4 regions of the Pannonibacter sp. I15F10I1 genome follow, and region 1 is predicted to be linked to each of the others. Evidence: riboswitches for the same ligand, from Rfam matches in the RefSeq annotation. Region 1 holds a riboswitch; each other region holds the start of a gene.
What was found. Region 1 has a riboswitch for cobalamin ahead of IF10I1_RS01330 (DUF1636 domain-containing protein). Riboswitches for the same ligand answer to the same signal wherever they lie in the genome.

Region 1 (7,479 bases):
GTCTTCTCCACCGATCCGGGGAAGATCTTCGACAGAAGGATCCCAGCGACATCCGCAGGTGGCACGGCGACGGCGCCCACGGCCAGGGCGGCAATCACCGCCGTGGCCAGAAGGGCAAAGCACAGGGCCGCGATGGCCAGCACCGGCCAGATTCTGGACCGGTGCCGGGCAAGTGCGCCTTCCAGCGCATCGGCCTCAGTTGCGTGCGAAACCGTCAACGAGCTTCTCCACGGCGCGGATGTTGCGGGGGCCGGGCGTTGCCTCGACATATTCCAGCACGACGAAGCGGTCATTCTTCACGGCATTGATGCTGGCGAAGGCCGGATTGGACTTCATGAAGGCGATCTTCTGTTCCGCCGTCACCTGCCCGTAGTTGACGATGACGACCACTTCCGGATTGCGCTCGATCACCGGCTCCCAGGCGACGGTGGCCCAGCTCTTGTCGAGATCATCCATGATGTTGTGCCCGCCTGCGGCCTCGATGAGGGCGGTGGGCATGGCGTAGCGGCCTGCGGTGAAGGGCGTGTCCTCGCCGCTGTCATAGACGAAGACGCGCAGCGGCTCCTTGCCCGGCTCCTTCACCCTGGCCGTCACTTCGGCAAGCTTTGCCTCGTAACCGGCGACCAGCGCCTTCGCCTTGTCCTCGACGCCGAAGATCGTCCCGAGGTTCAAAAGGTCGTTGTACATGTCGGCCATGGAGATCTTCTCCTTGGGGCCGATGTGGATGCAGCTTTCGGTCAGCTCATAGACCTTGATGCCGAAGGGGGCGAGGGTGTCGGGCGTCACCTCGCCGCCCACCTTCATGCCGTAGTTCCAGCCCGCGAAATAGAAGTCCGCCTCTGCACCCAGCAGCACTTCCTTGGTGGGGTATTTTTCGGCGAGTTCCGGTAGCTCCTTCACGCCTTCGCGCATTTCCGGGTCCAGCGTCTTCCAGCCGGACACGCCGGTGTAGCCGGCCATGTGGTCCGTCAGGCCCAGCACCAGCATCATTTCGGTGAGGTTCACGTCATTGGAGACGGCGCGTGTGGGGGCGGCGTCAAAGGTGACATCGCGGTTGCAGCTTTTCACCGTCACCGGATAGGCGAGGGCGCTGGCGGTTGTGGCCAGAAGGGCGGCGAGAGCAAGGGCTATACGCATGTTTTCAGATCTCACAAGTGAAAGGAAAAACGGGGGGAGGAGCCGGAGGTGTCGATCCGCGATCGGACAGAGAAAGCCCCGGCGATCGTGTTTTCGGTCAGCGCCTCTTCCGGCGTGCCCATGGTCAGCACGGTGCCATTGGCGAGCAGCAGCACCCGGTCGGCATGTTCTGCGGCCAGCGTCAGGTCGTGCAGGGTGGTGATCACCGTCAGCGGCAGGCCGCGTAAAAGCGCCATCAGCTCCAGCTGGTGGCGGATGTCGAGATGGTTCGTCGGCTCATCAAGAATGAGCAGGCGCGGTTCCTGCGCCAGCGCACGGGCCACCAGCACCCGCTGGCGTTCGCCGCCGGACAGGGTGCCGAAGGAGCGCCCGCTCAGCGCCGTTAGATGCAGCCGGGCCAGGGCATGCTCCACCACCTCGCCGTCACGCGCTCCGGCTGCCGCAAGTCCGCGCTGATGCGGCAGGCGGCCGAGGCTGACGATCTGGCGCACGGTGAGGGCAAAGTCCGTCGGCTGCTCCTGCAGCACCACGGCAATGCGGCGGGCCGTGTCACGGCTCGACATGGCCCAAAGGCTCGTGCCTTCCAGCCGCACATCGCCGGTCTGCGGTTTGTGGAAGCGGTACAGCAGCCGCAGCAGCGACGACTTGCCCGCACCATTGGCACCGCAAATGGCCAGCATCTCACCCTGATTGACGGTGAAGCTGATCCCGGAGAGGAGCGCCAGATTCCCGCGCGGCCCCCAGCCGAGATTGTCCGCTTCAAAGAATGGCGCGCTCACGTGCCGGGCCCGAAGGCGGTTGTGCGGCCGGGCGCGGGAATGCGGGCCAGCGCCGTCTTCGCCATCCGGCCCGGACGTTCTGAGGCCTTGCACCAGCCATCGGCAAGGCCGTGATACTGGCGGGCGAAAGCGGTGATATCCGGCACGTCGTCCAGCGTCAGATTGCCGAACAGCCAGCCGGTCTTGCCCGGCGACGTCAGCGCGACAGCGCAGGGCTGGCCACAGGCGGCCATGCATTCAACGCCGGAGACGGACCAATGCGTGTCCTGCTGCAGCGCACCGGCAAGGGCGGTGCCAAGGTTCTGGCCGGGCCGCTCGCCGGTTTGCGTGTCACGGCAGGTGACGCAGATGGTGAGATGATGGGAAGGGGAGGTTCCTTCCGTCTGGGGAATGGCCTGCACGGGCGCAGGCACAGGTGTTCCGGCCAAGGCCGGTCCCTGAATGGTCATGGCTATGCTCCTTCCGGGACACCCCGCCCGGCGGTTTGAGGTCTGCTGTGATGGCAGGTCTCCTGACTTGCGGGTCGCCGCTTGCCCGGTCCTTCCCGTTCCTCGCAGGAACAGTGGATCACCCGGGGTCGCTCGCCGCCTACAGTTGCGGGGGCAGTCACGGACTTGGCGCCTGTTGGCTACACCGTACCGTGTTCCCTTTTCACCCGGCCAAGGCTTTGCCAGCCGGGAACCATCGCCGCAGATGATCAAAGCCGCCGTCCTTCCTGTCAAGCTCCATCGTCATAAATTCAGGATGGGTCTTCATACGGCGGCAGTGATATATGTAATAAGATAACATTACAACATGAGAGCTGCGACTGGATAAAAAAATCCCCGGCTGCCTATGCCGGCAGCCGGGGGAGTCGCCTCTCATCGAGCTGGGGTGGACGGTATCCCGGGGGCAGGGATGCCGCCAAAAGGCTGTGCCTTTACGCCAAGTCTTAAGATGCTGACGCATCAAGACTTGGAACGCTCAGGCGCCGCAGTGTTCGAACAATTTCCGTTGAGCAAAGCTCTCCGGGGGCTTCGTCACTCGGCGGCGATGCGGGCGCTGGGGTTGTTCGGATGTGTCGTCCAGTTGGCATAGTCCCCAGAGACGGAACGTCCCGTCCGTGGATCAACGGTTCCGGTGGCCATTGGTTCCATGGTGATGCAATTTTCCACCGGGCAGACCGAGACGCAGAGATTGCAGCCGACGCATTCCTCGTCGATCACCTCGAACTTGCGCACCCCGTCGACCATGCTGGTGATCGCCTGATGCGAGGTGTCCTCGCAGGCGATGTGGCAGCGGCCGCACTTGATGCAGAGGTCCTCGTCGATCTTCGCCTTGGCGATGTAGTTGAGGTTGAGGTAGCGCCAGTCGGTGACATTGGGCACCGCGCGGCCGGAGAAGTCCGAAATCCGCTCGTAGCCGGCCTCGCCCATCCAGTCCTTCAGCCCCTCGATCATCTCCTCGACGATCTTGAAGCCATAGGTCATGGCGGCGGTACAGACCTGCACGTTGCCGGCACCCAGCGCGATGAACTCCGCCGCATCGCGCCAGGTGGTGACGCCGCCGATGCCGGAAATGGGCAGGCCGTAGGTTTCCGGATCGCGGGCGATTTCCGCCACCATGTTGAGGGCAATCGGCTTCACCGCCGGGCCGCAATAGCCCCCGTGGGAGCCCTTGCCGTCAATGGTCGGCGTTGGTGCCATGCGGTCGAGATCGACACCCACGATGGAGTTGATGGTGTTGATCAGCGACACCGCATCCGCACCGCCGCGCTTGGCGGCCTGCGCGGGCTTGCGCACATCGGTGATGTTGGGCGTCAGCTTGACGATCACCGGCATGCGGGTGTGCTTCTTGGCCCAGCGGGTGACCATCTCGATATATTCCGGCACCTGGCCCACGGCCGAGCCCATGCCGCGCTCGCTCATGCCATGCGGGCAGCCGAAGTTCAGCTCCACGCCATCGGCCTCGGTCTCTTCCACGCGCTTGAGGATCGCGGCCCAGTTGGGCTCCTCGCAGGGCACCATCAGGGACACGACAAGGGCGCGGTCCTTCCAGTCGCGCTTGACGCGCTTGATTTCCTGCAGGTTCACCTCAAGCGGCCGGTCGGTGATCAGCTCGATGTTGTTGAGGCCGATGAGCTGGCGGTCCTTGCCGTGAATGGCGCCATAACGCGGACCATTGACGTTGACCACATTCGGGTCCTCGCCCAGCGTCTTCCACACGACGCCGCCCCAGCCCGCCTTGTAGGCGCGCACCACGTTGTATTCCTTGTCCGTTGGCGGCGCGGAGGCGAGCCAGAACGGGTTGGGCGACTTGATGCCGACGAAATCAGATCTCAGATCAACCATGACGGGATCTCCGGAAAGAACGGCTGGCTCAGGCGCTGAGCGCCTGATGGATGGCTTCTGCGGCAACCTTGCCGTCCTCGACGGCGGCCACGGTCAGGTCTTCCCCGCCGGCGATGCAGTCGCCGCCGGCCCAGACTTTGGCCATGGTGGTTGCACGGGTGGCGTCCGTGACGATGCGGCCCTTGTCGAGGGTCAGCGCCGCCGCCGAACCGTTCAGCCCGGACGGGTTGAGCTTCTGGCCCACGGCCTTGAACACCATGTCTGCGTCAAGGCGGAAGGTCTCGCCGGTCATCATCAGCTTGCCCGTGTTGTCGAGCCGGGTGCGTTCCAGCTCGATGCCGGTCAGCTTGCCGTTTTCCCCGTGCATTGCCCTGGGGGCTGCCCAGTGCAGGATGCGCACGCCATTGGTCTGGGCGAGGTCCTGCTCATAGGGGCTGGCGTTCATGTGCTCCTTGCCGCGCCGGTAGGCGATGGTCACCTCCTCGGCGCCCAGCAGCTTGCTCTGCACGGCAATGTCCACCGCCGTCATGCCGCCGCCGATCACCACCACGCGCCGGCCGACGGGCAGGGTGGAAAGATCCTCCGCCTGCCGCAGCTCCGCGATATAGGCAACCGCATCCACCACGCCCTCCAGCTCCTCGCCGGGAACGGACAGGCCATTGACGCCGGCAAGGCCGATGCCGAGGAACACCGCGTCGAAGTCCTTCGTCAGGGCGGAAAGGGAGAGGTCTTCGCCCAGCACCTTGCCATGCTCCACGGTGATGCCGCCGATGGAGAGGATGAAATCCACCTCGCGCGCGGCAAAGTCATCGACGGACTTGTAGGCGGCGATGCCATATTCGTTGAGCCCGCCCGCCTTGGGCCGGGCATCATAGAGCGTTACCGCATGGCCATGCACCGCAAGGCGGTGGGCGCAGGACAGGCCCGCCGGGCCAGCGCCCACAACAGCCACGCGCTTGCCGGTTTCGGGGGCGCGGGTGAAGGGCGTGGCGGCGTGCGTTTCCATGTAATGGTCGGTGGCAAAGCGCTGCAGCTCGCCGATCTTCACCGGCTTGGCTTCGGCCTCGTTGCGCACGCAGGCCTGCTCGCACAGGGTCTCCGTCGGGCAGACGCGGGCGCACATGCCGCCAAGGATGTTCTGCGCAAAGATCGTGCGCGCCGCGCCGGTGTCGTTGCCGGTCGAGATCTGGCGGATGAACAGCGGAATGTCGATGCTGGTCGGGCAGGCGTTCACGCAGGGCGCGTCATAACAGAAGTAGCAGCGGTCACTCTCCACCCTTGCCTCATGCGGGTCGAGGCGCGGGTGCAGGTCACAGAAGTTCTGTGCATACTGGTCAGCCGGAAGGCGCGCAGGCGCAATGTCCGGACCAGATCTGGTCTCAGTCATGGGAGGATCTCCGGAAGGTGGCGATCTATGTTCGGCGCCCGTTTCTTTTTGCGAACAGGCTTATCCGCTCCCATTGAAGGAAAATTTGTCCAAACAGTCAAATATTTTTCGAAAGATCAATTATATGAAGATGATAATCATGTTTTTTGCAGGTGCTAACTGATTGAAATGATTTGGGGCAAGCGGTTCCCGATCCGCAGCCTTTCCGGCTTCATCCGGCCGGGAAAACCGGTTTTCGGGCAATCGAACCGGTCAACCCCCCTCCGTTTCCGTCCTGCCATGACTTGATCATGGCACTCACACCGTCTCGCTGCATCCGGTGAGGCGTGAGCTTGGGGTAAGGGGACGGGTGAAGTCGCCGGCAGGCTGCCTCACCTGGCGCTGTTCGGCATGGATGCCATGATCAAGTCATGGCAAGACGGTGTGTCTGAGATGGTAATCACCTGACAGTGGTCCCTCCGTAAGACTGTGCCGGCTGTCAGGTGATTTCCGTCTCAGGACACTCTATCTACTCCGGCAGCCAGAGCTTCGCCTCTTCCGCGCCGCGTTCGATGACCACGTGGGTGTTGGCGAAGACGCGGTAGGCGTGGCTCCATTCGCCGTCCGGCCAGCGCACGCGGATCTGGGCGCGTTCGGAGACGCCGAGGCCGAAATGGGCAAAGCCGAGCTGGCCGGAGGCGTGGCCGCCGCCAATCTGCAGGTCGCGCTCGATGGATTTGGTGCCTGCCCGCACGCTGATCTTGGCGCCGATGGCGTTGCGGTTGGGCTTGTCCGGCTGTTTCAGCTCCACGGCGACCCAGTTGCCGAGCGGGCGCGGGGCTTCGGCTGTGCCGGCGCCTGTGTTGCGGAACAGGCTGACGGGGGCGCTGCGGTTGACGACAATCAGATCCAGCAGGCCGTCCTGATTGAAATCGGCAAGCCCTGCGCCGCGTCCGCGCCGCTCCAGTGCGATGCCCGCAAGGTCGCCGGTTTCGGTGAAGCTGCCATCCCACTGGCCCAGCAGCAGGTTGTCCGGGTCAAAGGCGGCAAAATCCGGCATGGCTTCCACATTGCCCTTGGCGATGTAGAGGTCCCACAGGGTGTCGTTGTTCACATCCTGAAATTCCGCGTGCCAGCCGGTGGAGGGGCGCAGGTCCCCGCCCGCATAGGGCCGGTGCGCGGTAACGCCTTTTTCAAAGGCGATGTCCGCATAGACCGGCACCACCTCATCGCCTTCCTTTTCCAGCGTCTGCAGCTTGGTGTCTCCCATGCTGGTCAGCGCATATTCGGGCTGGCCGTCCACATCCAGATCAATGCTGGCAATGCCCATGCCCCAGATGGTGAGGCTGCGCCAGCCATCGGCGCGGCGGTAAAGCCTTGCAGGGCGGCCCGGCGGCACGGCCCAGAGCTGTTCTTCACCGCCCCGGTAGTAATGGCGGTCGTTGGAAATGCGCAGCGAGGCTTCGCCGGAGCGGTTCCAGTCGGTGAACATCATCGACAGGGCGCAGAAGCCCGGTGTCAGCCGCTCTGCCTGCGAATAGTCCGGCCGGTCCTGCGATTGCGGACGGAAGAGGAAATTGTCGTGGCAGGTGCCCCAGGGCGAACCGGGGAGCGAGCGGTCCACATAATTGCCGAAGGCGAGCGCCGGATAGGCGTTGCCAGCCTCCCAGACGGCGGAGAAGGAGGTTGTCCACTCGTTGCCGCCCTTGAAGCCGAGGGAGCGGTTGGCGACCTCGAACTGGCAGTCCCCTTTGCCGCGCAGCAGCAGGTTTTCGCCCTCGCGCAGTACGGCGAGGTCCGGTTCTCCGTCATTGTCGAAATCGAGCGGATAGGCGCCCAGCACCTTGGTCAGGCTGCGCTCATCGAC
Region 2 (7,479 bases), on a different contig from region 1:
GCCGGTTTCAGCTTGGCTCGGTGCGGTGTTCATGATCTTTGCCGACATTCTGTCGCGGATCCTGATCCCCGGACAGGTGCTGCCCATCGGCGTGATGACCGCCCTTGCCGGTGCCCCTGCCTTTGCCCTTCTCCTGATCCACAGGCCAGTGACACGATGATGCTGACAGCTCATGACCTGACATGGCGCGCGCAAGGCCGCCTCATCAACGACAAGGTCAGCCTTGATCTCGCAGAAGGCGAGTTTCTGGGCATTGCCGGACCCAACGGCTCAGGGAAGTCGACCCTTCTGTCCATGCTCTCCGGGCTGCGCAGGCCCGCATCCGGACATGTGACCGTCATGGGCACGCCCATGACGGATCTGTCCCGGCGTGACATTGCACGCCGGATTGCCGTGGTCGAGCAGCATGCGGAGACCAGCGAGCGGCTGACCGCGCGCCAGGTCGTGGAGCTTGGCCGCACCCCGCATCTCAGCATTCTGCGGCAATGGTCCAGCGAGGACGATGCCATCGTCTCGGGCGCCATCGCGGCGGCCGGCATGCAGGAGTTCGAGACACGGGAATGGCTAACCCTCTCCGGCGGGGAAAAGCAGCGGCTGCAGATCGCCCGTGCCCTGGCACAGCAGCCGGCGATCCTCATCCTGGATGAACCCACCAATCACCTCGACATCGAGCATCAGATCGGCCTGCTGGACCTTGTCAGCTCGCAGGGGCTCAGCGTCATTGCCGCGCTGCATGACCTCAATCACGCGGCCATGTTCTGCGACCGGCTGATCGTGATGGACGCTGGCCGGATCGCTGCGCAGGGCCGTCCCGGCAGCATTCTCACCCCAGATCTTCTGGCCAGGGTCTTCAAGGTCGAGGCCACGGTGGAAACGGGACCGGAGGGCGAGTGCCATATCCGGTATGCCCGGCCATCCAGCCGCCGCAGCAAACACCCGCTTCAAGGAGCAGCAGCATGATGATGCGCAGCCTCGCCCGCACCCTTTTCCTCAGCTTTGTTTCTGCCCAGTCCCTGCTCATGGCAAGCACCGCTGCAACCCGAGCCGGGACTGTCGACGTCCAGATGCTGAACCGGGGCGCCCATGGCACCATGGTGTTCGAGCCCGATTTCGTGCAGATCGCGCCGGGCGATACGGTGACCTTCCGGGTTGGCCACAAGAGCCACAATGCCGCTTCTATCGCCACAATGGTGCCCGAGGGCTTCGCCGGTTTCACCGGCAAGATCAACGAGGAGATTTCCATCACCTTTGATCGACCGGGACTCTATGGCATCAAATGCTCACCGCACTATACCATGGGTATGGTCATGGTGATTCGGGTCGGCGATGCCGCCCGGCCTGCGGGTTTTCCCGACGCAAGCGTTCCCCCTGCCTCTCTCAAGCGCTTCGAAGAGATTTTGGCCCGCTCCGGCCTCTGAGCCAGATAACTACATCTTGTGGGTATCCTGCGTCAGCTCACATAGGGATTGATAAAAATCGAATCTCCGCTATGTTGAGTCCTGTTCAGGGTTCTCCGGCGGAAACGCCGATGAGCTAAGACGGGAACAGGGTGAAACCGGCGGAAATCCGGCAATTCCCAGGCTGCCCCCGCAACTGTGAACGGTGAGCGTTCGTCCCATTCTGCCACTTGGCCGCAAGGCCTGGGAAGGCGGGGCGGCGTGATGACCCGTGAGCCAGGAGACCTGCCTTGAGCGTAACGTCCACCGGCGGGGTGCCGGAGGGGTGTGGTCAGTTCATGTCCGGCTCTGCCGGGCTGTCCGCTCCCTCTGGCCAGCGCCATCTGCTTCGGCAGCAGTGCTTCGGGGTGCAGGCATGATCAAGAGAGCCGTTTTCGAGTTTCCGCCGGGGTAGTCACCTGCGGCCCGTTTTCTCCCGCTCCACCGGATTGGTCCGGATGCCGCAGCGTGGGAATTGTCCTTGAGTTTTTATCTGATGCCGGCTGCGCAGATGCGTGGCCGAACCCTTTGTCACGTCCGTCATATGAGGATCGACCGATGACCGTCACCGTCTACAGCAAGCCCGCCTGCGTTCAGTGCAATGCCACCACCCGCGCCCTGGAGCGCAAGGGCATCGACTACACGCTGGTGGACATTTCCGAAGACACGGCGGCCTATGACTACGTGACCGGCCTTGGCTACCGTCAGGTGCCGGTGGTTGTCGCCGGTGAAAACCACTGGGCCGGTTTCCGCCCGGACCTGATCGGCGGCCTCGGCTGAACCCCTGAAGGGCGCGTGCACCATGGGCAGGCTCGTCTATTTTTCCAGCACGTCGGAAAACACCCGCCGCTTCGTCGAGAAGCTGGGGTATGACGCCATCCGCCTGCCCGTGGACGCCAGCGCGCCCGTGCCCCTCGTGAGTGAGCCCTTCGTGCTGGTGACGCCGACCTATGGCGGCGGCACGGCGAAGGGCGCGGTGCCGAAACCGGTGATCCGCTTTCTCAACGAGGAGCAGAACCGCAAGCTCATCCGCGGCGTCATCGCAGCGGGCAACACCAATTTCGGCGAAGGCTATGCCATTGCCGGCAACATCATTTCCGCCAAGTGCAACGTGCCGTTCCTCTACAGGTTCGAGCTTCTGGGCACGGCGGAGGATGTCGAGAACGTCACCCTCGGACTGGAACGGTTTTGGACATGCTAGACACGGATTCCCCGCAGGACGCGGGCGCAAAGACCCACTCCGCAGCCGTTGCCCCGGCTTCCGGCGGCAGCAATGCCCGCCAGTCCACGGCGCTGGACTATCACGCGCTGAACGCGATGCTGAACCTCTATGATGATGAGGGAAAGATCCAGTTCGAGAAGGACCGCGAGGCCGCGCGCCAGTATTTCCTCTCGCACGTGAACCAGAACACGGTCTTCTTCCATAACCTGAAGGAGAAGCTCGATTATCTGGTCACCGAAGGCTACTACGAGCCCGAGGTTCTGGAGCAGTATTCCTTTGCCTTCGTGCGCGACCTGTTCGACGCTGCCTATGCAAAGAAGTTCCGCTTCCCGACCTTCCTCGGCGCCTTCAAGTATTACACGTCCTACACGCTGAAGACGTTTGACGGTAAGCGCTATCTGGAGCGTTACGAGGACCGCGTCTGCATGGTGGCGCTGGCGCTGGCGCGCGGCGACGAAGCCCTGGCCATGGCGATGATGGAAGAGATCATCACCGGCCGCTTCCAGCCGGCAACGCCGACCTTCCTCAACGCGGGCAAGAAGAGCCGTGGCGAGCTGGTGTCCTGCTTCCTGCTGCGCATCGAAGACAACATGGAGTCCATCGGCCGGTCGATCAACTCGGCGCTGCAGCTGTCCAAGCGCGGCGGCGGTGTGGCCCTGTGCCTGACGAACCTGCGCGAATCGGGTGCGCCTATCAAGCACATCGAGAACCAGTCTTCCGGCGTCATCCCGGTGATGAAGCTGCTGGAAGACAGCTTCTCCTATGCCAACCAGCTGGGTGCCCGTCAGGGTGCGGGCGCGGTGTATCTCAACGCCCACCACCCGGACATCATGCGCTTCCTCGACACCAAGCGCGAGAATGCGGACGAGAAGATCCGCATCAAGACCCTGTCGCTGGGTGTCGTCGTGCCGGACATCACCTTCGAGCTCGCCCGCAACAACGAGGACATGTACCTGTTCTCGCCCTATGACGTGGAGCGGGTCTACGGTGTGCCCTTCTCCGAGATTTCGGTGACGGAGAAGTACCGCGAGATGGTCGAGGACGCGCGCATCCGCAAGTCCAAGATCAAGGCCCGCGAGTTCTTCCAGATCATCGCCGAGATCCAGTTCGAGAGCGGCTATCCCTACCTCATGTTCGAGGACACGGTGAACCGGGCCAACCCGATTGCCGGCCGCATTTCCATGAGCAACCTGTGCTCGGAAATCCTGCAGGTGAGCGAGGCCAGCCTCTATGAGGAGGACCTGTCCTATTCGCACCTCGGCAAGGACATTTCCTGCAATCTCGGCTCGCTGAACATCGCCAAGACGATGGATTCGGATGATTTCGGCCGCACGGTCGAAACCTCCATCCGCGCCCTGACGGCGGTCGCCGAGATGAGCAACATCACCTCCGTGCCCTCCATCGCCCGTGGCAACGCGGAGAGCCATGCCATCGGCCTTGGCCAGATGAATCTGCACGGCTACCTCGCCCGCGAGCGCATCTTCTACGGCTCGGAAGAAGGCATCGACTTCACCAACATCTACTTCTACGCCGTGACCTATCATGCGGTCCGCGCGTCGAACCGTCTGGCTGTCGAAAAGGGCCGCAGCTTCAAGGGCTTCGAGAAGTCCAAGTATGCTTCGGGCGAATATTTCGACAAGTACACGGATCAGGTCTGGGCACCGAAGACCGAGCGCGTGGCGCAGCTTTTCGCTGATGCCGGGATCCATATCCCGACGCAGGACGACTGGCGCGCCCTCAAGGCCGAGGTGATGGCAGGCGGGCTCTATAACCAGAACCTGCAGGCCGTGCCGCCCACCGGCTCGATCTCCTACATCAACCACTCGACCTCCTCGATCCACCCGATCGTGTCGAAGATCGAGATCCGCAAGGAAGGCAAGATCGGCCGCGTCTATTATCCGGCGCCCTACATGTCGAACGAGAACCTCGACTATTATCAGGATGCCTACGAGATCGGGCCGGAGAAGATCATCGACACCTATGCCGCAGCCACCCAGCACGTGGATCAGGGCCTGTCGCTGACGCTGTTCTTCCGCGACACGGCCACGACCCGCGACATCAACCGGGCGCAGATCTACGCCTGGAAGCAGGGCATCAAGACCATCTATTACATCCGCCTGCGCCAGATGGCTCTGGACGGCACGCAGGTTCAGGGCTGCGTGTCCTGCACTCTCTAATACCAAGGCTCTGAGATGCTGACGCATCACGCCTTGAAAATGCTCAAGCGCCGCAAGGGCTTAGCCAATGCTCGATAAGTCAAGCTCATCGAGCATTGGTATAAGCTGTCTGGCCCGTGGAGAAAGCATCATGAACATGCACATCAAGCCCGCCTCCCGCGTGCGCGCCATCAACTGGAACCGCATCGAGGACGACAAGGATCTGGAAGTCTGGAACCGCCTGACCGGCAATTTCTGGCTGCCCGAGAAAGTTCCGCTGTCCAACGACATTCAGTCCTGGGCCACCCTGCGCCCGGAAGAGCAGCGCCTGACCATCCGCGTCTTCACCGGCCTCACCCTGCTGGACACGATCCAGAACGGTGTTGGCGCGGTGACGCTGATGGAAGATGCCGTGACCCAGCATGAAGAGGCGGTTCTGTCGAACATCTCCTTCATGGAAGCGGTGCATGCGCGCTCCTATTCCTCCATCTTCTCGACGCTCTGCCTGACGCCGGATGTGGACGAGGCCTACCGCTGGTCGGAGGAGAACGAGTTCCTGCAGAAGAAGTCCGCGCTGATCATGGAGCAGTACGGGAGCGGCGACCCGCTGAAGAAAAAGGTGGCTTCCGTCTTCCTCGAAAGCTTCCTGTTCTACTCCGGCTTCTATCTGCCGATGTACTGGTCGAGCCGCGCCAGGCTGACCAACACGGCGGACCTTATCCGCCTGATTATCCGCGACGAGGCGGTGCATGGCTATTACATCGGCTACAAGTTCCAGCGCGCGCTGGACCGGGAGCCGGAAGCCCGCCGCCAGGAGATCAAGGATTTCGCCTTCGACCTGCTGCTGGAGCTTTACGACAACGAGACCCGCTACACCGAAGACCTTTACGACGGTGCGGGCCTGACCGAGGACGTGAAGAAGTTCCTGCATTACAACGCCAACAAGGCGCTGATGAATCTCGGCTATGAAGCCCTGTTCCCGGCGGAGGCCTGCAAGGTGAACCCGGCAATTCTCTCGGCTCTTTCGCCGAATGCCGACGAGAATCACGACTTCTTCTCCGGCTCCGGCTCGTCCTATGTCATCGGCAAGGCCGTGGCGACGGAAGACGAAGACTGGGATTTCTGAGAGCCGGCCAGAAGCTTGGATGATTTCAGGGCCTTACGCTTGCGCGTGAGGCCCTGTTCTTTTTTTCACGCGGCGGCTTGCTGCGTCACAAGCCTTCCCGGCCCCTGAAGCGGCGCTGATAGGCTGGATCGTAGAGCGCGCTTTCGCGGAACTCCTTGGCGCCAAGCCCGTGGCCCACAAAGATCAGCGCCGTGCGCTCGATGGGGTTCTCCGCCACCTTGGCACAGATATCCGCCAGCGTGCCGGAGACGATCCGCTCGTCCGGCCAGGACGCCTTGACGACGATGGCAACCGGGCAATCCGCGCCGTAAAGCGGGGTCAGCTCCGCCACCACCCTGTCAAGCGCATGGATGGCGAGGTGGATCGCCAGTGTCGCGCCGGTGGCACCGAACCGCTCAAGCGTTTCCCCCTCCGGCATGGGCGATGCCCGGCCTGACACGCGGGTCAGCACAAGGCTCTGGGCCTCGGCGGGGATCGTCAACTCGCGCCCGAGCGCCGAGGCGGCCGCCGCAAAGGCAGGGACGCCCGGTGTCATCGTATAGCCGATGCCCAGCCGGTCCAGCCGCCGGATCTGCTCGGCCACCGCGCTCCAGACCGACAGGTCGCCTGAGTGCAGGCGGGCAACATCCTGCCCGTTTTCGGAAGCACGCAGGAACTCGGCCTCGATCTCGTCCAGCGACAGCGGCGCCGTGTCGATGATCCGCGCGCCCTCCGGACAGAAAGCCAGCAGCTCTTCCGATACGAGAGATCCGGCATAAAGGCAGACCGGACAGCTTTCGATCAGGCTGCGGCCCCGAACGGTGATCAGATCAGCCGCGCCCGGGCCTGCGCCGATAAAATGGACCTTCATCATTCTTCCTCTTTGATTGGGTCTGCAGCCGCACCCGGCTTCGTCCAGCTCCATTGGGTGACGGGCATGGCCGGCCGCCAGCCGTGCATCGAGCCGATGGGTGAGGCGCGGGTGATTTCAATGCGCGTCAGCGAGCCGCCGTTGCGGGCATGCAGGGCAAGAAGCACGGCTTCCATTTCTGTCGTCACCGCATTGGCCACAAGGCGGCCGCCCGGCTTCAGCCGTTCGATGACCGTTTCCATGACGCCGGGGTTCGTGCCGCCACCGCCAACGAACACGGCATCGGGCGCAGGCAGATCCGTCAGCGCTGCAGGCGCTTCGCCCTCAATGACCTGCAGGCCGGGCACGCCGAAGCTTGCGGCATTGCGGCGGATGCGGGAGGCGCGTTCGCCATCGCTTTCGATGGCGATCGACTTGAGCGAAACATCTGCCAGCATCCATTCGATGCTGACCGAGCCGGAACCGCCGCCAACATCCCACAGGAGTTCCCCGCGCCTCGGGGCAAGGGCGGACAGGGTCAGTGCCCTGACCTCGCGCTTGGTGATCTGGCCATCATGCTCGAACAGGCTGTCATCGAGCCCCGGCGCATAGGGCAGCACCCGCGCACCAGAACCTGCCAGTACTTCGATGGCGCAGACATTCAGCGCATGGAAGTCCTGAGGGGCAAAAGCCCCGGCGGTCTGGCAGCT
Region 3 (7,479 bases), on a different contig from region 1:
ATGCCGGACGCCAACCAGCAGCCGGGCGGCATGGGGAATGACCAGTCCGACGAAGCCGATCGACCCGGCTATGCTGACCATGACGGCGGTCATGATGGCCGCCGTGGCGATCAGGATCATATAAACCCGGCGCACCGGAACCCCGGCAGATGCGGCGGCGTTGGTTCCGAAGGCAAAGGCGTCCAGATGCCTTGCATGCAGCAGGCAGACGAGGAAACCGGCCAGGGCCACCGGTACGGCCAGCCCGGCATCCGGCCAGCGCACGCCCGACAGATTGCCGAGCAGCCAGAACATGATGCCGCGTGCCTGATCGGCCGTCGCCGACTTGGTGACGATGAAGGAAGTGACCGCGTTGAAAAGCTGCGAACAGGCGATACCCGCCAGAATCACGGCGGCACTGCTGCGTCCGGCGAGGACGGCCAGCAGGCTGACCAGGCCGAAGGCCGTGAGCGCACCGGCAAAGGCCCCGAGGGGAAGGGACAGCAGCCCGCCCCCGAGCCCGAGAATGGCAACACTGACCGCGCCAGTGGAGGCTCCCGCCGAGATGCCCAGGATATAGGGGTCGGCCAGGGCATTGCGCAGCAGCGACTGGAGGATTGCCCCGCACAAGGCCAGAGATGCGCCGCAGGCCGCAGCAGCAACGGCACGGGCAACCCGGTAGTTCCAGATCACCCCTTCGTCGATCGGGTCAAGGACATAACCGGCTGCCCAGAGCCGGTTGGCGGCCGTCTGGAAGACGGTATCAACCGGGATGGAGGTCTCGCCAATGGCAGCCCCGGCGGCAAGAGCTGCAATGAGAGAGACGGTGCCAAGCGCACCGCCTCCCCATTTTCCTGCGTGGAAAGGAAGCGTCATCACTTGGCGAGACCGAAACCGGCCAGCGCATCGGCCAGCACTTCCATGCCTTCGATGGTGCGGATCGTCGGGTTCATGGCCTGTGCATCCATGACGATGATTCGGCCTTCCTTGACCGCAGGCATCAGACTGGTGACCGGATCCTCCTTGAGGAACTTCTGCTTCAGCTCCACGTCATCGGCGGGGAACCGGCGGCGGTCCATCTTGCCGGCGACGATCACCGTGGGGTTGGACCGGGCAATCGTCTCCCAGCCTACGGTCGGCCACTCTTCGTCGCTCTCGATCACATTCTTCAGGCCAAGGCTCGCGGTCATGTAGCCGGGTGCGCCCTTCTGACCCGCCACGTAAGGGTCGATTGCCAGATCGGCACTCGAGAACCAGAAGACGGCCGAGACTTCGCCGTTGACGGCCCCGATCTTCCGGCGTGCGGCCTCCTCCCGCTCCTTCAGCTCTGCGATCAGGGCAGCGCCCCTGTCCTCGACATCGAAGATGCGGGCGAGGTCGTCGATCTCCCGGTAGATCAGGTCCATGGAGAAGCTGGCCTTGCGCAGCCCGTCATCCCCGGCAGAATTGTCCTTGCCGGTGCAGTCGGCCGGAGAGGTGTAGACGGCGATCCCCAGTTCCTCGAACTGTTCCACAGTGGCAACGACGCCCTGCGGGCCGATCTGCCACTGAAACTGGGTGGTCACCAGCTCCGGCCGGGCCCCCGTCACACTTTCAAAGCTGGGCGCATTGTCTGCAAGGCGCGGCACCGTGGCGTTGACCTCCTCATAGCCCTCAATAACGGGGCCGATCCAAAGGGCTGTCCCGGTGATCTTGTCCGCCTGTCCCAGCAGATAGAGAATCTCGGTGGTGCTCTGGCCCACGGAGACGGTCCGCTCCGGTGCCCTGGTGAAGGTCAGTTCCTTGCCGCAGTTCTCCAGCGTCAGCGGATACTGGGTCTTTCCGGCGTGAGCGGCACCAGACAGGGCGAAAGATGCGCAGGCAGCAAGGCCTGCGGCGGCAGCAAAATTGCGCAGAAGCACGGGAGGTTTCCTTCCTTTGGGCAGATGTCATGTCAAGGCGCCGCAATGCGGTTGCATCACGCCTTGAAATGCTCAAGCTCCGCGCGGACCAGACAGCAGTCCGCTGAAGCGGCTGGAGCCAGCGCAGGACCGGGAAGGCAGGGAAGCGCATGCCCCCCGGAGGAAAGGGCAGCAAAACGTCTTGCAGGCTCGAAGGCCTGAGGCAGAAATACCGTCATTTTGATCCTCCTTGAGCATCCCCGCTCAAGCATCTGGATTTCACATGACGGCAGGTCTCCTGGCTCACAGATTTCAGGCTGGTCATTTGCCTTCCCGCACCAGTTGAGGACTGGCGCAGTGACCCGGCGCCTCGAAGGAAGCGCCGCAAGAATGACCGGCATCTGCTTACAGTTGCGGGGGCAGCCACGGATTTGGCCCCTGATTGGGTCGTCCGTACCGTGTTCCCTTTTAATCCCGGCAGCTCTCACTGCCAGAAACCGTCGCAGAAGTAGTATTTTCCGGAAGGCGAACCGTCAAGCTGCAGCTGTGCGGCGGTGCCAACAAAAAAGGCGCCCCTTGCGGGAGCGCCTTTCCGGATGTGCTCTGCGGCAGGCCAGTGGCCGGCGCCGCTCTGAGGATCAGTCTGCCAGATCCTCGACGCTGACCACCTGGCCGTCTTCATCCAGACGGTAGACGACCGGTGCGCCGGTGCCCAGTTCACGCTTGAGGATCTGTTCCGGCGTCAGCTTTTCCAGTTCCATGATCAGTGCGCGCAGGGAGTTGCCGTGGGCGGCAACGATGACGCGGGTGCCTTCCATGACGCGCGGCAGGATCTCGGCGCGGTAATAGGGCAGCACGCGCTCGGCGGTCATCTTCAGGCTTTCGCCGCCCGGAGGGGGCACGTCGAAGGAGCGGCGCCAGATGTGCACCTGCTCCTCGCCGAATTTCTCGCGGGCTTCATCCTTGTTCATGCCGGTGATGTCGCCGTAGTCGCGCTCGTTCAGGGCCTGATCGCGGATCGTCTCCAGACCGTCCTGGCCGAGTTCGGCAAGGATGAGCTTCAGCGTGTGCTGCGCGCGGGTCAGGTCCGAGGTGAAGGCGACATCGAACTTCAGCTTCATGTCGCGCAGCTTGCCGCCGGCGGCCTTGGCTTCACCGATGCCCTGTTCGGTCAGGTCCGGGTCCTTCCAGCCGGTGAAGAGGTTCTTGAGGTTCCATTCGCTCTGGCCGTGGCGGACGAGCACCAAGAGACGTTCCATGCACCGATCTCCTTGAATTTCTGAAGGTCTGTCAGTCGTTGAGGCCGAGCACGTCGGCCATGGAGTAGAGGCCCGGCTTGCGGTCGCGCGCCCACAGGGCCGCCCTGACTGCACCACGGGCAAAGATCTGGCGGTCTTCCGCCTTGTGGGTCAGCTCGACCCGCTCCCCCTCACCGGCGAGGATGACGGTGTGGTCGCCGACGACAGAGCCGCCGCGCAGGGTGGCAAAGCCGATGGTGCCGGCCTCACGCGGGCCGGTATGGCCGTCGCGCACCCGCACCGAATGCTCCGCCAGGCCGATGCCGCGCCCTTCGGCTGCAGCCTCGCCCAGCAGCAGCGCAGTGCCGGAGGGGGCATCCACCTTGTGGCGGTGGTGCATCTCGACGATTTCCAGATCGTAATCGGGGCCAAGGGCCGCAGCGGCCTTCTTCACCAGCGCCGCCAGCAGGTTGACGCCAAGGCTCATGTTGCCGGACTTGACGAGCCGGGCATGGCGTGCGGCAGCCTCCAGCTTCGGCAGGTCTTCATCCGTCCAGCCGGTGGTGCCGATGACATGCACGATGCGCGCCTGGGCGGCGAGTTCGGCAAAATGCAGGCTGGCCTTGGGAGCGGTGAAATCCAGCACGCCTTCGGCGGCCGCAAAGGCGGTCAGCGGATCATCCGTGATCCTGACGCCGAGGGGCCCGAGACCGGCGAGCTCGCCAGCATCTTTGCCGAGGGCCGGTGAGCCTTCCCGTTCGATGGCGGCAGCAAGCACGCTGCCTTCCATGGCGGTGATGGCGCGCACAAGGGCCTGGCCCATCCGGCCGGCAGCCCCGACGACGACAAGACGCATCTGGCTCATGTGTGTTCCTGAATTTGTTTCCGGCCCGATATATCAGGCGGGAGGGGCGCGCGAAAGGGTTTGTGGCGGTGAAGCTGTGTGCCCGGGCCACGTGTATTCGTGCCCGGGGTGCCTTGTCCGCACACGCGGGAGGGACGCGAGGGTGCCGCAGGCCGCAAGGGACGCAGCGGCAGCGCAGATCAAACCTGCCGGGCGCTGCCGGGCAAAAGAAAAGACCCGGGCTTGCGGCCCGGGTCCCATGTCTTTCAGGATGTGAAAGCGGATTATTCCGCTTCCTTTTCCTTCTCGATTTCCTTGCCGGTTGCCTGATCGACAACCTTCATGGACAGGCGGACCTTGCCGCGCTCGTCGAAGCCCATGAGCTTGACCCACACCTTGTCGCCTTCCTTGATCACGTCGGTGACCTTGGCGACCTTCTGCGGGGCGAGCTGGGAGATGTGGACGAGGCCGTCCTTGGCACCGAAGAAGTTCACGAAGGCGCCGAAATCGACGCACTTCACGACCGTGCCTTCGTAGATCATGCCGATCTCCGGCTCAGCGGCGATGGAGTTGATCCAGTTGATCGCAGCCTTGATCGCCTTGCCGTCGGAGGAGGCGACCTTGACGGTGCCGTCATCCTCGATGTTGATCTTGGCGCCGGTCTTTTCCACGATCTCGCGGATGACCTTGCCGCCCGAACCGATGACTTCACGGATCTTGTCGACCGGGATCTTCAGCACTTCGATGCGCGGCGCATGTTCGCCGAGTTCCGAACGGGCTTCGGTGATCGCGTTGGACATTTCGCCGAGGATGTGGATGCGGCCATCGCGGGCCTGATCCAGAGCGACCTTCATGATCTCTTCGGTGATGCCGTCGATCTTGATGTCCATCTGCAGCGAGGTGACACCCGTGGAGGTGCCGGCCACCTTGAAGTCCATGTCGCCGAGGTGGTCTTCATCGCCGAGAATGTCGGACAGAACAGCGAACTTGTCGCCTTCCTTGATGAGACCCATGGCGATACCGGCCACCGGAGCCTTCAGCGGAACGCCTGCATCCATCAGCGCCAGCGAGGTGCCGCAGACGGTTGCCATCGAGGACGAGCCGTTGGACTCGGTGATCTCGGAGACGACGCGCAGGGTGTAGGGGAACTCGTGGTGGTTCGGCAGCATCGGGTGGATGGCGCGCCATGCCAGCTTGCCATGGCCGATTTCACGGCGGCCCGGCGAGCCCATGCGGCCCGTCTCGCCCACGGAATAGGGCGGGAAGTTGTAGTGCAGCATGAAGTGCTGCTTGTAGGTGCCTTCCAGCGCGTCAACGAACTGCTCGTCTTCGCCGGTGCCGAGGGTGGCAACGACCATGGCCTGGGTTTCACCGCGGGTGAACAGGGCCGAGCCGTGTGCACGCGACAGGATGCCGACTTCCGAGACGATCGGACGGACGGTCTTCAGGTCGCGGCCGTCGATGCGGTGGCCGGTCTCGATGATGGCGCCGCGAACGATCTCGGCTTCCAGCTTCTTGAACAGCTCGCCGACAACGGTGCCAGCCGGAGCTGCGTCGCCGCCGTTGGTGATGACGGCTTCCACGACCTTGGCCTTGGCCGCGTCAACGGCGTTCTTGCGCTCGGTCTTGGAGGTGATCTTGTAGGCGGCGGTCAGATCGGCGGCAGCAATGCCCTTGATCTTGCCATAGAGTTCGGAGTGATCCGGCAGGTTGAGAGCGCGCGGCTCCTTGGCTGCGGTCTCGGCCAGCTTGATGATGGCGTCGATCACGGTCTGGAAACCGCGGTGACCGAACATCACGGCGCCGAGCATGATGTCTTCGTTCAGTTCCTTGGCTTCGGATTCCACCATCAGAACGGCGTCATTGGTGCCGGCGACGACGAGGTCGAGCAGCGAATCGGCCATGGTGTCAACGGCCGGGTTCAGCACGTATTCGCCATTGATGTAGCCGACGCGGGCGCCGCCGATCGGGCCCATGAACGGAACGCCCGACAGGGTCAGGGCAGCAGAGGCTGCGACCATGGCGAGGATGTCCGGGGCGTTTTCCATGTCATGCGACAGGACGGTCACGATCACCTGGGTGTCGTTCTTGTAGCCGTCGGCGAAGAGCGGGCGGATCGGGCGGTCGATCAGGCGCGAGGTCAGGGTCTCGTGCTCGGACGGACGGCCTTCACGCTTGAAGTAGCCACCCGGGATCTTGCCGGCCGCGAAGGCCTTTTCCTGGTAGTTGACGGTGAGCGGGAAGAAGTCCTGACCGGGCTTCGGCTCCTTGGCGGACACGACAGTGGCCAGCACCTTGGTCTCGCCATAGGTGGCCATCACGGCGCCGTCAGCCTGACGGGCAACCTTGCCGGTCTCGAGCACGAGCGGGCGGCCTGCCCAGTCGACTTCAACACGATGAATATTGAACATGCAATGTCCTTACATATGCGTCCGCAGCCCCTTGGCATGCGGGCGGTTTCCGGCTGGCCCCGGACGGGCCGGTTACCGGGGACAGATCATGGGCAAGACGGCAAGACGCTTCCCGTGCCCCTTGGCACTTCCGGGAGAGCATCCGGCGATCCTGCCCCATGACTGTCATGAGACTTCCTATAAGCAAACGCGGCGGGCAAATCCACCCACCGCGTTTCCTTGTTATCCTTAGCGACGGATCCCGAGGCGGCCGATCAGCGTCTTGTAACGCCCTTCGTCCTTGCGGTTCAGGTAGTCGAGCAGGGAACGGCGCAGGGCCACCATCTTCAGCAGGCCACGGCGGGAATGGTTGTCCTTGCCGTGTCCCTTGAAGTGTTCGGTCAGGTTGTTGATCCGTTCGGTTAGAACGGCGACCTGCACTTCCGGAGAACCGGTGTCACCTTCCTTGATGCCATATTCCTTGATGAGCTGCGCCTTGCGCTCTGCAGTGATCGACATCGGTATGTCCTTTCATGGGATGAAGCTGGCCGGGCCAGCTATATATTGGCGGCGCGTGGCCGCCGTGTGCCGCTCCTGCCGTTCAGCCAGGGCCGGGATGTCGTCCAGCAAAGGTCGGGCAGAAGGGATCGGGGCCATCATTGGCCCGATTGCGCGGGAATATGACGGAGACGGCCTGCAAATTCCAGAAGAATCTTGAAAGGCCGCACCCCGCCGTTCCTAAAGGTGAAGAATGCGCGAAGGCTGGAACCGGCCCTTGTCAATGAAGCCGAGCGCCACCGGCGTGCCGCCATGGCTGGCGAAGGCCAGATCGCAGGACAGCGGCGCATTGCGCCCGCGCAGCAGCACTGCCATGCCCTGACGGATGCGGGCGGCATCGTCGCTGCTGACCGGCACTTCCGGCAGGTCCTCCAGCGCCTCGCGCACGGGCAGCAGGAAGTCCATCAGGGCCTCCACATTGCCCTCCGCCTCTTCGGCTGCCTCGCTCAGCTCCTCCAGCGTCACCATGTCGGCTTCGCCAAAAGGCCCGACCAGCAGGCGGCGCAGCTCGGTGACATGGCCGCAGGTGCCAAGGCGGCGGCCCAGATCGCGCGCCAGAGCCCGGACATAGGTGCCCTTGCCGCATTCTG
Region 4 (7,479 bases), on a different contig from region 1:
GTCCTTCACCACCTGCTTGCCGATCGTCATGGTCATCTGGGCCATCTGGCCGCCGGGTTCCAGGGGCATGAAGTCCTGGGTCTGGACCGTTTTGCCGACCGAATACTCGTCGATCCGGAAGTCCTTGTACCCGGTCATCGCATAGTCTTCGTAGACGGTCTTCTGGTTCATGCCGTCCGGGCCGGTCATCTCCAGTGTCATCGTCTCGATGTGATAGCGGTCACCCTTGCCGTCCAGCAGCGTGCGGGCAATGTCGAAGTAACGGGTCACCGGGCGCTGCGGATCTTCCGGCACATCGGGGATGCGGCTCCAGGCCATGCCTTCGGCCACATAGCCGGTCTGGCTGAGGATGATCCTCACCGGTTCGGCAGGCTTTGCCTCCGGTGCGGCCGCCTCGGGAGCTTCGGCGTTTTCCCCGGCTTCGCCGTCTGCCGGTGCATCCGCAGTCTCGTCTTCCGGGTCCGGGATCTCCAGCGTGGTCTGCCGGTGTGAGGACGTGTCGAAGAACTTGCCGGGGATTTCAACGTCTGCCTGGGCTGTTCCCGGCACGGAAATCCTGGCGGCCTCGTAGCCCTTGTCCGTCTCGGTCAGGCCCTCGAAGGAAACAGCATCGATGCCAAGTTTCACGTCCACCTTGTCCTCGCCGCCGGGCAGCGGAATGGCGAACTCGATCTTGACGCCATGGATGGTGACGTCATTCTCGGTTGCACCGTCTTCGGCGCGTTCATAGCTGGCAACGGAAGCCCCCATGCTGGTGAAATCCGCCATCCAGCGGTCCACCAGCACGCTGGCCTGGTTGGCAAAAGCGTGCGAGGGCAGCGACATGACCAGCACCACCGTGGCGGTGCGGGCGCTGAAGCGGGTGAAGATCGGGTTCGGCAACAAGGCTTGGCCTCCTTTTGTGAAAATGCAAAGCGCGGCAGTTCAGTCAAACCGCCGCGCTGGCTGGTTCTGAATTCAGGCGTCCGGTCTATGGTTCCGTTGATGGGGGACCATCGCCGGATGCGGGACCGTCAAACGGCGCTTATTTCTTGTTGGCCGTTACGTCGATCCCGAGGATCTGCGGCAGGCCCTGCGGCGCCATGACGGCCGTTCCGAAGATCTGCGCGATGGAGACCGGTGCAGACGGCTTGGCATCAGCCTGCAGCGACACCGGGTTGTCCAGGAACTCGGCAGCGGCGGTTGCTACCTTGGCCTGGAACTCCGGGTTTTGGAGCAGGGCAAGCATCATCGGCAGGCCGGTCTTGAGCTGGCTTACGACTGCGGCGCGGTCCGAACCGGCGGTCTTGGCCTGCTGGTCCAGCAGACGGTCGACGATGGAGCCGTTGTCGAAGCGCAGGCGCATGGAATTGACCGTCAGCCCCTGGAGAATGGCCATGGCTTCTTCGCTGTTGTCCTTTGCGGCAGACAGTTTTTCGGCCACTTCCTTGGTGAAACCGCCGATCTGGACTGCGAGGGAAACACCGCCCATGTCGGCGGCGGTGATGTCCAGCTTCTGCAGGTCCAGAACCCCGGTCACGGGATCCCACTTGAAGTCGGTCGAAAGGTCAGCGGTGACGGTCTCGTAACCCAGATCGGTCAGCTGCTTTGCCGAGGAGGCATCCATTTCCGATACGGCCATGGTCAGGCCGGAAAGGGTCAGTTCGCCCGAGGTCGGCAGGTTGTCTTCGCGGCTGTTGATGGCGGCATAGGCCGATTCCAGGCGCGCCTTGGTGCTGTCGCCTTCCGTAATCTCGATGCCTTCGGCCTCGATGCTCTTGTAATCGGCCACATCCTCGAAGGACTTGGAGCCGTCGGCCGGGGGCAGGACCACCTCGCTGGCGACGAAAGAGGCCACCGAAACGGCCGTGCCCGTCTTGTCTTCCAGATAGGCTTCCTCGAAGGCGAGGCCGTCCAGCGTCATGGTGCCGTCAGCCTGCACCACACCGTTGGTCAGCGTGATGATGCCGATGGAGCCCGTGCCGTCATCCGGCGTCTTGCCTTCGAGGGCGACGTCTTCAATGGTGACCTCGCTGCCATCCTCAGAGACGCCGCCGACCGACAGAACCTTGACTTCCCCGGCTTCAAGACGGGTCAGGAAGGCGTCGGCAATGTCATTGCCGGTCGCTTCGAAGGCCAGTGCGCCGTGGGCCAGCACCAGGGTCATGACAGAAGCGCTGACACCGCGCATCAGAAAGGATCGCATTTGAAGCTCCAGATTGAGAACTGAAATCTAAACCGCCGGAACCATGTCCCAACCTTGCCATCCGGGTCCGTGACTTGCGTCACACACAGGTCTTTGGCCGGAACATGACCGTCCGTAAGGCAGGTTAAACTACTCCGGCATAACGGCTTTGTGAAATGATCTGTCAAAGGGGGCGATTTCACGGCGCTTTGCCGCGGCAGGCTCATACTTTTTACCGGTGTGTGGAGGCCTTGCGCGCCTGCACAAATGCTTTGGCATTGTTTCCGCGTGAGCTAGAGTGCCGCTGATGGGTTGCACAGACGAGGTCTGCTGCGGCAAAAATCAGGGAACGGGGTGAAGGGCTTGCACATGAGGCAAGGCCTGATTCCCCGGCTGCCCCCGCAACTGTAAACGGCGAGCGACGCCCCGATGCCACTGGCCCCAAAAGGCTGGGAAGGCAGGCGAAGCAGTGAACCGTGAGCCAGGATACCTGTCCATCACATGACCGGGCGCAAAGCCCCACCCAGTCCCATGCGCGGCGGGCGCAGAAAGGAACGAGCATGCATATCGAAGAAGGCGTCGTTGAAGGCGCGAAGATCATCCTGAGCTATGGCACGGCGGCAGCGGCTTTCGGGCTTGCGGCAAAACTCGCCGTTGACGACCTGCGGACCAATGGCGGCGCCATTCCGCTTCTCCTGCGCAGCATCATGACGACTGCGCTTGTGTTCTGCTTCTTCGAGGTGCTGCCGCATCACCCCGTGGGCGTGTCGGAGGTGCATCTGATTCTCGGCTCGACCCTGCTGCTGCTGTTCGGGGCAGGGGCGGCCGCCATCGGTCTTGCGGCCGGGTTGCTGATCCAGGGGCTGTTCTTTGCGCCCTTCGACCTGCCGCAATACGGCATGAATGTCACCACGCTGCTGGTGCCGCTCTTTGGCATCAGCCTGCTGGCAAAGCGAATCATTGCGCCGTCGACGCCTTATGTGGACCTGAAATATTCGCAGGCGCTGGCGCTTTCCACCGCCTATCAGGGCGGCATCGTCGCCTGGGTGGCCTTCTGGGCCATCTATGGCCATGGCTTCTCTGCGGAGAACCTGGCGGACGTAGCCAGCTTCGGTGCGGCCTACATGACCGTGATCATTCTGGAGCCGCTGGTGGATCTTGGCGTGCTGGCCGGTGCAAAAGCCTTGAAGCAGCTGAGCCGCAGCCCGCTGTTCAATTCAAGGCTTCATGTAGCGGGCTGAACCTTTGACATGAAAGGAGGCCGGGCTGTCCCGGCCTCCATGCAGATGATCTGGTCAAAAAGGATCGATGCCGATGCGGCCCAGCTTGTCCTGGGTCCAGCCGTCGCCTTTGCAGCCCTTGTAGGCGCCGCCGGAAGCGTAATCGAGCAGCTCGTCCGGGAGTTCATCCGCTTCGATGCGGCGCGGCAGAACCAGCACGACCTCTCCTGCGGTTTCTTCCAGAACGCGGATTGCAAGGCTGGGCACCGGATCCGTGCCGAGCAGATCCAAGAGCGCTGCGTGCGGATCGCTCAGAAGCGCAGCGCGGAAGGCTGTGTCTGATTGTGCCTTGGCTCGAAGTTCGGCCTCCAGCAGGGCGCGGGCTTTCTCGAATGGATAGGCGATGATTTCGCTCATGGTCTTCTCCTTGATTACCAGAGGCCGCGGCCTTCGATCGGCTTGAAGAAGCCGATATCCCGCAGGCATTTGTCGAGGCTGCCACCGGAGGCATAATCGAGCAGTTCATCCGGCAGCTCGTCTTCGGCGATGGAACGCGGCAGCACGAGAAGCACTTCGCCGGCCTGTTCCTCGACGACGCTGATCTTCATCGAGGGGATCGGATCATTGCCGAACATCTCGCGGATGGCGGCATGCGGGTTGCTCTTCAGCAGCTCGCGGAAGGCCGTGTCGGAGGTTGCCCTGGCAACGAGCGCAGCCTCAATGTGGGCACGGGCGCCGGCAACGGCTTCGATCATGGACGTCATCTGAATATCCTTTCTGATCAAGTGATGAGTGGTTACTTCTTCTTGTCGAACCGGCCGAAGAGCCAGTCGTTCTTGAACTGGTTCCAGCATTCCTGCGCATTGCCGCCAGCGGCATAGTCGAGGATTTCGTCCGGCAGTTCGTCCTGGGCGATCGCACGGGGCAGGACGAGGGTGACCTCGCCGGCCTGTTCTTCCACAACGGTGATCTTCAGCGACGGGATCGGATCATTGCCCAGCAGCTCGCGAATGGCGGCGTGCGGGTTGCTCGTCAGCAGCGCGCGGAAGGCTGCGTCAGACGTGGCCTTTTCGATCAGCGCAGCCTCGATGTGGGCGCGGGCGGCTGCCATGGTATCTGTCATGTGCGGCATGGTGTCTTTCCTTGCAGGGCGTGAGTTCAGGGCTGCAGGGCCGGTTTGCGTGCGCAATGCCTCAGGCGTTCCCCCGGCAGTTTCTGCTGCAGGTGGCCCTCGCCGGATTCTTGCCTTGCTGTTTCTGGACTAGGTGAAGCGCGCGATCATAGGCTCTGTCCGTCCGAGGAGGCATTGCTTGCCGTCGCCGCCAGAGGCGTAGTCAAGCAGCTCGTCCGGCAACTCGTCCTGCGCAATCGCCCGGGGCAGAACGAGCGTGATTTCGCCTGGCTGCTCTTCAATCACGGTGATCTTCAGCGAGGGGAGCGTGTCAACGCCCAGCAGCTTGCGGAGAGCGGCGTGAGGATTGCTTGTCAGCAGAGCGCGGAAGGTTGCGTCAGAGGCCGCTTTTTCGATGAGCACTGACTCGATGTGGGCGCGTACCGATGCCATGGGAACCGTCGTATACGTCATGGTCTTCTCCTTTGAAGATTGCTTTCTCAGGGCATCCAGTCCTGCTTGTAGGCCCACTGGTTGAACTTCCACCAGCACTCCTTGGCATTGCCGCCAGAGGCAAAATCGAGAAGCTCATCCGGCAATTCCTCCGGCAGATCTTTCTGCGAAATCGCACGGGGCAGGACGAGGGTGACCTCCCCGGCCTGTTCCTCGATGACGCGGATCTTGAGCGAGGGGATCGGGTCCACGCCAAGCAGCTGCTTCAGGGCAGCGCGCGGATCGCTCAGCAGCAGGGTGCGGAAGGCGGCATCTTCGCCAGCCTTCGCCAGCAGCGCTTCCTCAACATGCTGGCGGACGCGAGCCATCGGGTCTGTTGAACTGATCATGTGAATGGCCTTTTCCGTTTTGCTTGCTGCTTGTGGCGGCCAGCGCCGCCGCAAAATCCAAGCATTGACCTTTGAAATATCGTATTGTTCTGCCGTTGATCTGCGGGCTTCGCAGAGACGCCGGGAGGTGGAAAGCAACTCTGGAAAATCGAGCCGCGCATTACTCGGTGCGTGCCCGCTTTCTGATGTTTCTTTTCTATTGCATGGCTGGCAGCTTCTGGTGATTGGACCTGAAAAATTCCAAATCACGCCGGAGCGGGCATTGGGGCAGCTCTGCCGCAATCATGGCCTCGACAAGTGCCGCCGGAATGGAGGACGATTGCAAGACCCGCGAGGCCGCGCAAAGGATCAGGAGCCGCCGAACCATCATGCAGACCGGCATTACAACGCTTTCCGCCGTCCAGCTGTCCGCTGCCATCCATCAACGGCAGATTTCCTGTGTCTCCGTGATGGAGGCCTATCTGGAGCGGATCGGGCGGATCAATCCGCTGATCAACGCGATCATCTATCTGCGCCCTGAAAGGGAACTGCTGGAAGAGGCGCGCGTGTGCGACCGCGAGCTGGCGGAAGGGCACTCACGCGGCTGGATGCACGGGATGCCGCAGGCGGTGAAGGATCTGGCGGAGGTGAAGGGCCTGCCGTGCTCATGGGGCTCGCCCCTGTTCCCCGGCTATGTGTCCCCGGCTGATTCCATTCACGTGGCGCGGGTGCGGGCGGCAGGGGCCATCTTCATCGGCAAGACCAACACGCCGGAATTCGGCCTTGGTTCCCACACCCGCAATCCGGTCCATGGGGCGACCCGCAATCCGCATGATCCGGTACGCAGTGCCGGGGGCTCCAGCGGCGGCGCGGCTGCGGCACTGGCAGCAAGGCTGCTGCCGGTGGCCGATGGCTCGGACATGATGGGCTCGCTGCGCAATCCCGCTGGCTTCAACAATGTCTACGGTTTCCGCCCCAGCTTCGGCCGGGTGCCGAACGGCAAGAGCCCGGATCTGTTCTTCAGCCAGCTTGGAATCAACGGCCCCATGGGGCGCACGGTTGCCGACATGGCGCGGCTGCTGGAAACGCAGGCCGGATATGATCCGGTTGACCCGCTGTCGCTCGCCGATGAAGACCTTGCCTTGCGCGGAGCTGCCAATCTCACGGGCCGAAAGGTGGCCTGGCTGGGGGATCTGGGCGGCTATCTGCCGTTTGAACCGGGCGTGCTGGAGGTCTGCCGCAAGGCGCTGGATGTGCTGTCCGCGATGGGCTGCGAGGTGGTGGAGGTGACGCCGCCGTTCGACTTTACAAAGCTGTGGGAGTGCTGGCTGACCTTGCGCAGCTTCTCCGTCGCCCATGGCCTGCGCGGGTTCTACGACAAGCCGGAGGCTCGGGCGAAACTGAATGCGCAGATGCATTACGAGTTCGAGCTGGCCCTGAGCAAGAGCGCGGCAGACATTCACGCTGCTTCCGTGGTGCGCACCAGCTGGCATGCCGCGATGCGGCGCATGTTCGAGACCTACGACTTCCTGATCCTGCCGTCGGCGCAGGTGTTTCCCTTCGATGTCAATCTGCCCTGGCCCGGTGAAATTGGAGGGCGGACGATGGACACCTATCACCGCTGGATGGAAGTGGTCATCGGCCCGACGCTGGCAGGACTTCCCGTGGCTGCAGTCCCTGCCGGTTTTGGGGCGGGTGGATTGCCGGCTGGCGTCCAGCTCATCGGCCCGCCAAGGGCGGACCGGCAGACGCTGGAATTTGCGCTGGCCTATGAGGAAGCGGCGGGGATCGGGACAGGCGGGCTGGAGTTGTGAGAACTACAATTACCAGCGCGGCGCGGTAAGGCGGCCTTCGGCATCCTCAGCCGCAGCGCGGCAGACGGCCTTGCCGTCTTCCAGCAGCACCTGACCGGAGGCAACCAGCGCCAGCGCCTGCGGATAGATCTGGTGCTCGACACTCAGCACCCTTGCCCCCAGCGCCTCGGGCGTGTCGCCGGACAGCACGGGCACGGCGCCCTGCGCAATGATGGCGCCTTCGTCCATGCCGGGCGAGACGAAATGCACGGTCGCGCCATGCAGGCGCACGCCCGCTTCCAGAGCGCGCTCATGGGTGTGCAGGCCCTTGAAGGAGGGCAGCAGGGCAGGGTGGATGTTGATCATCCGC

Region 2: linked by a shared signal. The riboswitch ahead of nrdH (glutaredoxin-like protein NrdH) and the one ahead of IF10I1_RS01330 (DUF1636 domain-containing protein) in region 1 are both predicted to bind cobalamin.
Region 3: linked by a shared signal. The riboswitch ahead of IF10I1_RS20010 (ABC transporter substrate-binding protein) and the one ahead of IF10I1_RS01330 (DUF1636 domain-containing protein) in region 1 are both predicted to bind cobalamin.
Region 4: linked by a shared signal. The riboswitch ahead of IF10I1_RS15145 (energy-coupling factor ABC transporter permease) and the one ahead of IF10I1_RS01330 (DUF1636 domain-containing protein) in region 1 are both predicted to bind cobalamin.

What each region holds. Positions count from the first base shown of each region.
Region 1 covers NZ_FYAN01000002.1:301,737-309,215, reverse strand. The annotation lists gene IF10I1_RS01345 (iron ABC transporter permease) at 1-218, opposite strand, end outside; gene IF10I1_RS01340 (ABC transporter substrate-binding protein) at 196-1,137, opposite strand; gene IF10I1_RS01335 (ABC transporter ATP-binding protein) at 1,149-1,916, opposite strand; gene IF10I1_RS01330 (DUF1636 domain-containing protein) at 1,913-2,365, opposite strand; cobalamin riboswitch at 2,400-2,617, opposite strand; gene preA (NAD-dependent dihydropyrimidine dehydrogenase subunit PreA) at 2,936-4,246, opposite strand; gene IF10I1_RS01320 (NAD(P)-dependent oxidoreductase) at 4,275-5,633, opposite strand; gene IF10I1_RS01315 (CRTAC1 family protein) at 6,142-7,479, opposite strand, start outside.
Region 2 covers NZ_FYAN01000028.1:296,666-304,144, reverse strand. The annotation lists gene IF10I1_RS20005 (iron ABC transporter permease) at 1-160, shown strand, start outside; gene IF10I1_RS20000 (ABC transporter ATP-binding protein) at 157-960, shown strand; gene IF10I1_RS19995 (pseudoazurin) at 957-1,418, shown strand; cobalamin riboswitch at 1,490-1,705, shown strand; gene nrdH (glutaredoxin-like protein NrdH) at 1,995-2,216, shown strand; gene nrdI (class Ib ribonucleoside-diphosphate reductase assembly flavoprotein NrdI) at 2,239-2,637, shown strand; gene nrdE (class 1b ribonucleoside-diphosphate reductase subunit alpha) at 2,631-4,835, shown strand; gene nrdF (class 1b ribonucleoside-diphosphate reductase subunit beta) at 4,966-5,940, shown strand; gene cobM (precorrin-4 C(11)-methyltransferase) at 6,026-6,790, opposite strand; gene cbiE (precorrin-6y C5,15-methyltransferase (decarboxylating) subunit CbiE) at 6,790-7,479, opposite strand, start outside.
Region 3 covers NZ_FYAN01000028.1:304,156-311,634, forward strand. The annotation lists gene IF10I1_RS20005 (iron ABC transporter permease) at 1-855, opposite strand, end outside; gene IF10I1_RS20010 (ABC transporter substrate-binding protein) at 855-1,880, opposite strand; cobalamin riboswitch at 2,130-2,376, opposite strand; gene IF10I1_RS20015 (2,3-bisphosphoglycerate-dependent phosphoglycerate mutase) at 2,498-3,118, opposite strand; gene dapB (4-hydroxy-tetrahydrodipicolinate reductase) at 3,150-3,953, opposite strand; gene pnp (polyribonucleotide nucleotidyltransferase) at 4,226-6,352, opposite strand; gene rpsO (30S ribosomal protein S15) at 6,581-6,850, opposite strand; gene truB (tRNA pseudouridine(55) synthase TruB) at 7,070-7,479, opposite strand, start outside.
Region 4 covers NZ_FYAN01000026.1:410,956-418,434, forward strand. The annotation lists gene IF10I1_RS15135 (hypothetical protein) at 1-885, opposite strand, end outside; gene IF10I1_RS15140 (hypothetical protein) at 1,025-2,185, opposite strand; cobalamin riboswitch at 2,456-2,678, shown strand; gene IF10I1_RS15145 (energy-coupling factor ABC transporter permease) at 2,725-3,405, shown strand; gene IF10I1_RS15150 (NHLP leader peptide family natural product precursor) at 3,460-3,801, opposite strand; gene IF10I1_RS15155 (NHLP leader peptide family natural product precursor) at 3,816-4,148, opposite strand; gene IF10I1_RS15160 (NHLP leader peptide family RiPP precursor) at 4,181-4,516, opposite strand; gene IF10I1_RS15165 (NHLP leader peptide family RiPP precursor) at 4,646-4,969, opposite strand; gene IF10I1_RS15170 (NHLP leader peptide family RiPP precursor) at 4,996-5,337, opposite strand; gene IF10I1_RS15175 (amidase) at 5,706-7,130, shown strand; gene purN (phosphoribosylglycinamide formyltransferase) at 7,140-7,479, opposite strand, start outside.